DNA from 3 places in the Negadavirga shengliensis genome. Region 2 is predicted to be linked to each of the others. Evidence: riboswitches for the same ligand, from Rfam matches in the RefSeq annotation. Region 2 holds a riboswitch; each other region holds the start of a gene.
The links. A riboswitch is a leader RNA that binds a small molecule or an ion and turns the genes downstream of it on or off. The one in region 2 is predicted to bind S-adenosylmethionine.

Region 1 (3,261 bases), on a different contig from region 2:
ACCTATGAGAATTCTTTTCATTCAAATACTGGTAATGCTCAGTTTTCAGTATCTGCAAGCGCAGTCAGATCATACCAAAAGATCTACCTTGTATTTTATAGCGGGTTCTTCGGGCGCCAATGTACGGGAATTCAATGAAATGCTTCAGAACAAAGGTGTCTCGCCGCTCAGAAGCGGTTACAGTTCTACCGGGATGGGCTATCAATATAGGTTTAATGATTTTATATTGGGTTTTGAACTGTACCACAACAACGGACCTAAATCCCTTTTCAGAGAATATGAGATAGATCACAGGACGACCAGGTTCTATATGAACATCGGCTATTCGCTCACGGAGGAAGGCAGGTTTCACCTCGTCCACTACATGTCCATGGGGGGCGGTTATTTGAACTTTCAAATGCTGAAAGATGAACGTAGGATAGACGAACTGGGACCCTTCCTGCAAAATCCGTCTCAAGGGTTTGTGTTGAGAAAAAAAGACATCCAGAAAGGAACCCATAAAATGGGCGGGTTTCTTACCGAGATAGGTTTCCAGTTAGGGTATGACTTTGACTTGCCAGGCATGGAGGAGACCTTGGAACTCATGGCAAAATTCGGTTATGCTTTCAGCCCCTTCGAGGATTCCTGGAGTATAAACGGAATTAATTTTGACAATTTACAAAGTGGCGCCTTTTTCAGGATGGGAGCCGGAATATCCATGCCTGACCGGAGTCTTTTTTTTCCCGATGCGGCTTTGGGGGTTCATTTTTTCTATGGCATGAACTTCAGAACACCTACCCGGTTCAACGAACTGTTGGAAGCCAATGGTATGCAGCCTTTATCCAGGATTCCCGGCAACTTGGGTATCAAAGTTATCGGTGAAAACAGAAGAAGGATGTATGGTGTTGATGTGTTCAATATTGCCAATACGGGACCTGCCAATGAGCAATACGACCAAACCCTTAATAGTTTAAGACTGTACTTTAATTACGGCTACCTGTTGTTTAAAAGGAAAAACGTCGAGCTGGGCGGCCTGGGGGGCTTAGGATATGGAAATATCAGGTATACATTGGAACACAAGGTGAAACCTGACTTTCCCCTGCTTTTTGAGGAGCCGGATTTTGATGGCTATCTGTCCAATCGGGGTATAATGGCCAAACCTGAAATTTACCTGGCTTATGCCATGCCTTTGAACACAAAAATGTTTAACCTGGTTTATTCAGCCCATTTCGGTTATGAACTTCCATTAAGCCGATACAGGCTGGGAGGCCTTACCATGGCCAATTATATGTCCGGTCCCTATTTGCAGTTCGGGCTCGGCATCCGGCCCTGAAGGGGATGATTTTCGGTGGGGGATATCCTCAAGCTGGCTGTGGCCGAAACCGTTTTTACATGAACCATTGATCCATTACCAGAACAAAAACCCTGTATTCGAGGATAGTATTTTTTGGTGCCGACGCCGAGAAACAGAAAAAGTGATGTTGTTTTATTAACCCACAAAATGCTGCCGTTTCAAAAACCCAGGTGCAGCTGACGTCCCTTCTCCTCACAGATTAAAATTCGCATTTCGATAAAATGATCCGTATAAAACGAAAAAAATTTAAAGTTTTTTTTATATGGAGTATTTTTTCCACAAAATGATGTTAATTTTGAGATCGCTTATCGAGAAAGACGGAGGGAAGGGCCCTATGATGTCTTAGCAACCTGATTAACAAGGTGCTAATTCCCGTTCCGGAAATGCCGGATAAAGATGAGCCGCATAAGATATAGATATTCTATTTTTCTTCCCGGTTCATACTCGCATAGGCTTTTTAAATGACAACAGTATGCCGAACAGAACCGATTTATTGCTTAAGGAAATTAAAAAAAGAATTTTGATTTTGGATGGTGCCATGGGTACCATGATACAGCGTCATGCCCTTAAGGAAGAAGATTTTCGTACAGAAGAACTATACCAGATCAAAAAATCCCTGAAGGGGAATAATGATCTCCTTTCACTCAGCCGCCCGGAAATCATAAAAGATATCCATAGGGCATATTTTGACGCGGGCGCGGATATAGTGGAAACAAACACTTTCAGCAGCACTTCCATCGCTCAGGAGGATTATGGCCTAGGAGACCTCGCCTATAAACTCAATTATGAATCTGCAAAGATAGCCCGGGAAGTGGCGGAGGAATATGCAGATAAAAACCCTGAAAAACCCCGCTTTGTGGCCGGTGCCATAGGCCCCACCAACAGGACGGCATCCATTTCTCCTGATGTGAATGACCCCGGTTACCGCGCGGTCACTTTTGATCAACTGTCTGCAGCCTATCAGGAACAGGTAGAAGGATTACTGGACGGGGGCGTGGATATATTACTGGTGGAAACAGTGTTTGACACCTTGAATGCCAAAGCTGCATTGTATGCCATACAGGAAGTATATGAAAAAAGAGGCATACCGCTTGATCCCCTTGAAGGAGGTATTCCTATTATGGTTTCCGGAACCATTACAGACGCTTCGGGCAGAACCCTGTCCGGCCAGACCACGGAGGCTTTTTTGATTTCGTTGTCCCATGTTCCTTTGTTAAGTATAGGGCTCAATTGTGCATTAGGGGCTAAGGAACTCAGGCCTTATCTCAAAGTATTGGCGGAGAGGGCGCCTTATTATGTAAGCGTCTATCCGAACGCCGGATTACCTAATGAATTTGGCAAATATGACCAGGGACCGGGAGAAATGAAAGACCAGGTCAAAGAATTTATCAAAGAAGGTTGGGTGAATATCCTGGGAGGCTGTTGCGGTACCACACCCGATCACATCAGGGAAATTGCCGCTCTGGCGGCCGAATATTCCCCAAGAAAATTAAATCCTTCGCTTACTGAAATACAGTAGAATGAGTAGTTACCCAAACAACAACGTATTGCGGCTTTCCGGCTTGGAACCTTTGGTTTTTACCCCTGAGATCAATTTTGTGAACATAGGGGAAAGGACCAATGTGACCGGATCGAAAAAATTTGCCAGGCTTATCCTGAACGGAGACTATGACCAGGCCCTGGAAGTGGCTTTGGACCAGGTAAGAGGCGGTGCCCAAATTTTGGACGTGTGTATGGATGAGGCCATGTTGGATGGGGAGGCAGCTATGGTGAAATTTCTGAACCTTATCGCTTCCGAGCCCGAAATCAGTAGAATCCCCGTGATGATAGACAGTTCTAAATGGAACATCATATTGGCAGGCCTGAAATGCGTACAGGGAAAAGGCATTGTCAACTCGATCAGTCTCAAAAACGGAGAGGAAGAATTT
Region 2 (3,261 bases):
GCCCCGACAATAAGCAAGTTAAGCTTTCTATTCTGATACATCCCTTTCATTACCGTCAACATGATTAAGGACATGGGGGCCACCATCAGGGAAGTCATGTATAACCTCGTCGTGCTCAGATATACATGATCAACTGTGTCAACATTCAAATACATCACAGCATACATTATCATAAAAGATGCCGTAAGCATGATTAAAAACTTCTGATAGTTGGTGTTTTTCATTTGCTATGGCTTTAGTTTTATCGAAATCCAAATATCTATTTGAGGTAAGGAAATATGGGTTTTATTCATGCAGGTTTAAGACGCAAAAAGTATGCCTCTTCCACGCCAGAGCAAGCTTTTCAATCAGCGTTTTACTGAAATAATAGCAACGGGGAAACCCGGAACAAACCACTCCCTATTTCCGCCATCCTATACGGAAATCGATATTCTCCGCTACGTGGCCATGTGTTTTCAAACCCACTCCTACACGCACCCCTTTAAAAATTTCATAACTTAAAATATACCTTTGAAAGAAAGTCCTATCAGGCTGATAACCAACCGGTTTTTGGATATACCATGTCATGCGTTGACTGAAATCAAACCTGCCGAAGAGAAAATGGTGGGAAAAATAGGTACCCAGGATAGCCGCGTTGCCGCTTCCTGAGATTTCATTGGCTGCGAGGTCCCAATTGATTTCCGCTCCCGCCCCTAATCCATTCACCCTGCCTATCCGGTAAATGCTTCCTGCAGATACACCAAAAGAAGGCTTCCTTCCCGGATTGACGGGATCATCTCTCATCGTACCAAAAAAATCCGCATGCCAAGCTACTTTTTTACTTGCTTTTTCGGCCTCATGGTCCGGCAAGTCCAGATCCCGTACCAAATAGGATATCCCTATGCCTAAGGTGGGAAAATTCATGCCTCTGTTGGGTTGCCTCTGACCGCCATTGGAAATATGGTTGTAATGAAGCGTAAGGCTACTCATCCAGCGTTCTGATAATTTGTAACTGATTTTCGGAGAAATAAACAACAGAAAACTTATGGGGCTGCTGAAAAAATTATTATCCGGGTTAAATTCTTCATCGTAAACTCTGGTAATATAGCTGATACCCATACCGGACCTTACAGACAGCAGCCAGTTCTTATTATGCCATATAACGGGTTCGAATGCCCCCGACAAGGACAAAGCGCTTCCCAGGATTTCGCGGTTATTGAAATTATGGTATGAAAAATCTATTCCGAGAAAATGATGGCAATGACATGCATGCCATGCATCCCTGCTTTTCTGCAATACATCAAAGCCCGCACGAAAGCCAAAGGGCTGGGAATCGGCCACTGGAATCAGATCTGTGGCATGGGCAACGATAATGCCTTTTTGCAGTTCCCCTGTCCACCTGGAGACCTTCTGGGCAGTAGCATGTGTTCCCAAATATAAAATCAGGAGCAATGAGAAAAAAGAGATTTTCAATTCATACATACCCTATCACACTGAAATCGTGGATATTTGTTTCAAAATTAAAAATTTTGGTGGCAAATTATTGCAAATAAGGCGAAAGAGCGCTTATTTTGCAGCATCCTTTTACTTTTTAAAGTATTTGGATTTATAAAGAAGAGGTTAGAGACAGGCTCAGTGATCCTCTGGCAACCTGGAAAATCCAAGGTGCCAATTCCTGCCAAGGGGCATTAAGGCCATTTGGATATATAAATTCTGAAGAGCATGGTTTCATATCACAAGCAAATTTCCCTACAAAACGTACCTTCCTGTTACAGGAATATTTCCTGCCTCATTCCTAGAATCTGTCATTTTGATGGCTGTATGTGTTTTTGAAACACTGCAAAAAACATATGGCCGTCGGTTGCTGCGGAAATATTTTTCAATGGAAAACAACTGTTCTAATTAATAAACCTCAAAACAAAACACAACATGTCTCAAAATTATCGTTTCGAAACTTTACAGATCCATGCGGGTCAGGAAGCAGACTCAGCTACCAACGCCAGGGCGGTTCCAATCTACCAGACCACTTCCTATGTTTTTAATTCAGCGGAACATGGCGCAAATCTTTTCGCTTTGAAAGAATTCGGCAACATCTACACCAGGATCATGAATCCTACGACAGATGTTTTTGAAAAAAGGATGGCGGCATTGGAAGGTGGTGTAGCGGCGGTGGCCACTGCTTCCGGCCAATCCGCACAGTTTTTGGCCCTTAACAATTTTCTGACTGTGGGAGACAACTTCGTTACCTCCCCGTTTTTATATGGAGGCACTTACAATCAGTTCAAAGTATCTTTCAAACGTATCGGTATCGAGGCGAGGTTTGCGAAAACGGATAAAGCAGCGGATCTTGAGGCGGAAATCAACGATAAAACCAAGGCTATCTATGTAGAAACCATCGGTAACCCTGAATTCAACGTGCCTGATTTTGCAGAGGTAGCCAATCTGGCAAAAAAATATGATATACCGTTGGTGGTTGACAACACATTTGGCGCCGGTGGCTTTTTATGCCAACCCATCAAACACGGCGCCAACATTGTGGTTTCTTCGGCTACAAAATGGATCGGGGGACATGGCAATTCCATTGGTGGTATCATTGTAGACGGTGGCAACTATAACTGGGGCAATGGGAAGTTTCCTCAATTTTCTGAGCCTTCTGAAGGTTACCATGGTCTTAATTTTTGGGAAACATTTGGAGACAACAACCCGCTGGGCCTGCCCAACATTGCATTTGCCATCCGGACCAGAGTAGAAGGACTCCGGGATTTCGGACCCGCCATGAGTCCTTTTAATGCATTTCTGTTGTTGCAAGGATTGGAAACACTTTCTTTAAGAGTTCAGCGAACGGCAGACAATGCCCTGGAACTGGCAAAATGGTTGGAGAACCACCCTCAAGTCAGAAAAGTAAGCTATCCGGGACTGCCTTCAAGCCCATATCATCAAACCGCAAAAAAATACCTTCCAAATGGCTACGGAGGTGTGTTGAGCTTTGAACTGGAGGGAGAAAAGGAGACCGCTTCTGCATTCATCAACAATCTGCAGCTGATTTCACACCTGGCCAATGTGGGCGATGCCAAAACACTGATCATCCAGCCATCAGCCACCACCCACCAGCAATTATCTGATGAAGAACAGTTGGCTGCGGGGGTTACGCCAACGCAGTTGCGGATTTCCTCGGGAATAGAGCATATAGAAGATATAAAAGCGGACCTCAGTGCTGCTTTTGACAAAATCAAATAATAAATATGAACCTTCAATCTCCGTATCTGATCGCTGAAATGACCC
Region 3 (3,261 bases), on a different contig from region 2:
ACGGTAAACATCGCGTACCCCGCAGCCAGGCCTGCAAAAAGAGCGGTGAAGAACACTGTCCCGCCTATTCCTATGTATTTGTTGGATTCCGTAGGGCTTCGGTTTAACAGTGGCCGGTAGCCACCGGCACAAAACCAGAGAAAATTTTGGACAGATCGCATGGGGTTAAACAATTTATATATCCTGCATGATGTGTTTCACAAAGGTCACGCTAAACTTTAGAAGTAACGATAAAAAAGCAACTTCCTTGTACGGATATCCGATAACTTCCTGAAAAACAACAATAAAACTACCGCCAACCTTCCATAACAAAGTTGACGCCTGATGAAAACGCCAACACCACGTGTACATTTATCAACACCCGGGTGTTCGTAATCAGTACAACACGGCACCCTTTTTGACAGGCGGGGTTTTCAATATTGAAACAAAACCCCTAATTTCGGTACCGCTAAAAAAACAAAACTTTATGAAAAAGCCTGCCTCGCTGATTTTGATCTTAATTATCTGCCAATTTGCCGTTTTGGCCCAGGACCCTGAGAGGTTCGAAAAACAGGTGCAGGAGATCAACACCGATTTTCCCCACGACGAGCACGCGGGGGCAATATTGTTTACCGGAAGCTCCAGCGTCAGGATGTGGCGTGACCTTCCCGAGGATTTTCCTGATCACCAAATAGTCAATGCAGGTTTTGGCGGGTCACACGCCAGTGATTTGCTTTATTATATTGACGAGTTGATTTTAGACTACCAACCCAAAAAGGTATTTATCTATGAAGGTGACAATGATATTGCGGCCGGAAAGGACGCCCAAAAAATCATCGAAACCCTCAATCTCATTGTAACCCAAATCCAACTAAAACTGCCTGATTCCCAGATCATCCTGATCAGCGCCAAGCCCAGTATCGCCCGTTGGGAATTGGCAGAACAATACGTCGCCCTGAACCAGGAGATGAAAACCTACAGTGTGGTAAAGGAAAACGTCTCCTATGCTGACGTTTGGACAAAAATGCTGGACGAAGACAATAAACCGTTTACGGATATTTTTCTGGAAGATAACCTGCATATGAACAGAAAGGGGTATGATATCTGGAAAGAGGTAATACAGGAGTTTTTGTAGTCTTGAAGGGGAAATGCTTTTATTTTGGCAAAATCCCTCATTACATTTGGAATTCAGTTTTGGCTGCATTTACTTTGCATTCACATTTCAGGCAACTGATTTATAAAGAAGAGGCGAGAGAACAGGCTCTTGGACCCTCTGGCAACCTTCCGGACAAAGGAAAGGTGCCAAAACCTGCCCAATAAAGGGACCTATAAATTAGAAATTATGACAGCATACATTCTCTTTTCTTTTTTCGAACCCCCACATTCCAACCATTCTGCCTTGCCCTTTTATTTATTATTTGGGACAAATAATTGTATCCTATCCTTAAGAAAACATTTTACTGATGTCTTATAAGAATTTTGAAACACAAGCTATCAGGATCGCCGATTCGGCTTCCGACCAGAGAGAGCATTCCGCTCCCATATACCTGAGTTCCAGTTTTGTATTTGATTCTGCCGAACAGGCCAGGCAAATGTTTGCGGACGAAATTCCCGGCAACATCTATTCCCGTTATGCCAATCCCAATACCAGTGACCTGATCTCCAAAGTCTGTGCGGCAGAGGGTACGGAAACCGGCGTCTCCACCGCCTCCGGAATGGCCGCCATGTTTGGCAGCATGGCTGCATTGCTCAGCCAAGGTGACCATATTTTGGCTTCCCGGTCCCTGTTCGGATCCACCCATCAGTTGCTGACCAGGGTTTTTCCAAAATGGGGTATTGACCATACCTACGGCGATATTGTGGATATCGCCAACTGGGACAAACTGGTTAGGCCGAATACCAAGATGATTTTCATCGAAACCCCTTCCAATCCGGGACTGGAAATCATTGATCTGGGATATATTGCCGACTTTGCCAATGCCCATAACCTTATCCTGGTGGTGGATAACTGTTTTGCCACACCTTATCTGCAACAGCCTGCCAAATGGGGAGCGCATATCGTTACCCACAGCGCCACCAAATACATAGACGGGCAGGGCAGGGTGCTGGGTGGCTTGATTTTGGGTAAAAAGGAATTGATAGACGACGTACAATTTTTCATGAGACATACGGGGCCGTCTTTATCCCCCTTCAATGCATGGGTACTTGCCAAGAGCATGGAGACCTTGGCCGTAAGGATGGACAGGCACTGTGAAAATGCTTTGAAAATAGCTGAATACTTCCAACATAGCCAGGATATAGAAACGGTGAAATACCCCTTTCTCCCCTCCCACCCCCAGTATGATCTTGCCAAAAAGCAAATGCGGCACGGTGGGGGCATTATCACACTGACCTTGAAAGGAGGCTTGAACCGTGCCCAAAAGTTCATTGACCAGTTACAGATGATCACCGTCACCGCCAACCTGGGTGACAGCCGAAGCATCATCACCCACCCTGCCTCCACCACCCACAGCAAGCTGACCGAGGAAGAAAGAGAAAGGGTCGGGATACACAACGGCTTGGTGAGGCTTTCTGTGGGTCTTGAGCATGTGGATGACATCATTGGCGATATTGAGAAGGCACTGGTGCTATCCAGGTGATCTAAAGTGCGCCATCACACGGCATTCAACAAGGCTTTATTAACAGGATCTTGTTATAAAATTATCTCCCTTAAAACTAAGCTTATTCATTTTTATCTCAATTTCCCTTAAAATAATCGGAGAGCCCGACCATTTAAGGAGTTACCGTTACATCCGGTTGCACTTGGGGCCGACCGAAAAGTTGGAAACAGGATCATGGTGCGGCCATCCAAGACCGGGTTAATGAAAAACACTTGGGTCCAAGCCCCATACGGTCCTTTCCGCTGACCGCTCTATTTTGTTTGTATTTTTTTCGGTAAGGTGTAGCGTTATGGGCAAACCTACCGTCTACTATTTTAAAGCCGCTAAAAATAATCCCGACTATGAGAAACCCGTATGCACTTTTATCACTTTTCGCTGTTCTCCATCTCGCTGCCTGCGACTGGGGCGGATCTGCAGAAGAGGCCCTTACCCCCAATATCAGGACCTTACAGGGCTATGAAAAGGAAATGGTATTCAGCAGCTCCAAATTTGCACTGGACCTTTTTCACCAGCTCCAAAAAACGGAGGCAGTCAATCAATTTTTTAGCCCCTACAGTATACATCAAGCCCTTTCCATGACCATGAATGGCAATGAGGGGGAAGTGCTGGAAGAATTTGTACG

Region 1: another riboswitch for S-adenosylmethionine. It lies ahead of ACFPFU_RS11820 (homocysteine S-methyltransferase family protein); the one in region 2 lies ahead of ACFPFU_RS09265 (O-acetylhomoserine aminocarboxypropyltransferase/cysteine synthase family protein).
Region 3: another riboswitch for S-adenosylmethionine. It lies ahead of ACFPFU_RS04815 (trans-sulfuration enzyme family protein); the one in region 2 lies ahead of ACFPFU_RS09265 (O-acetylhomoserine aminocarboxypropyltransferase/cysteine synthase family protein).

Annotation. Positions count from the first base shown of each region.
Region 1 is NZ_JBHSJJ010000006.1:23,968-27,228, forward strand. Features, by position in the region: gene ACFPFU_RS11815 (hypothetical protein) at 5-1,312, shown strand; SAM riboswitch class I at 1,636-1,736, shown strand; gene ACFPFU_RS11820 (homocysteine S-methyltransferase family protein) at 1,806-2,852, shown strand; gene metH (methionine synthase) at 2,854-3,261, shown strand, end outside.
Region 2 is NZ_JBHSJJ010000004.1:372,232-375,492, reverse strand. Features, by position in the region: gene ACFPFU_RS09275 (DUF305 domain-containing protein) at 1-224, opposite strand, end outside; gene ACFPFU_RS09270 (acyloxyacyl hydrolase) at 400-1,461, opposite strand; SAM riboswitch class I at 1,583-1,692, shown strand; gene ACFPFU_RS09265 (O-acetylhomoserine aminocarboxypropyltransferase/cysteine synthase family protein) at 1,909-3,216, shown strand; gene ACFPFU_RS09260 (homoserine O-acetyltransferase family protein) at 3,222-3,261, shown strand, end outside.
Region 3 is NZ_JBHSJJ010000002.1:466,859-470,119, forward strand. Features, by position in the region: gene ACFPFU_RS04805 (DUF4407 domain-containing protein) at 1-161, opposite strand, end outside; gene ACFPFU_RS04810 (SGNH/GDSL hydrolase family protein) at 467-1,114, shown strand; SAM riboswitch class I at 1,212-1,314, shown strand; gene ACFPFU_RS04815 (trans-sulfuration enzyme family protein) at 1,443-2,618, shown strand; gene ACFPFU_RS04820 (serpin family protein) at 2,981-3,261, shown strand, end outside.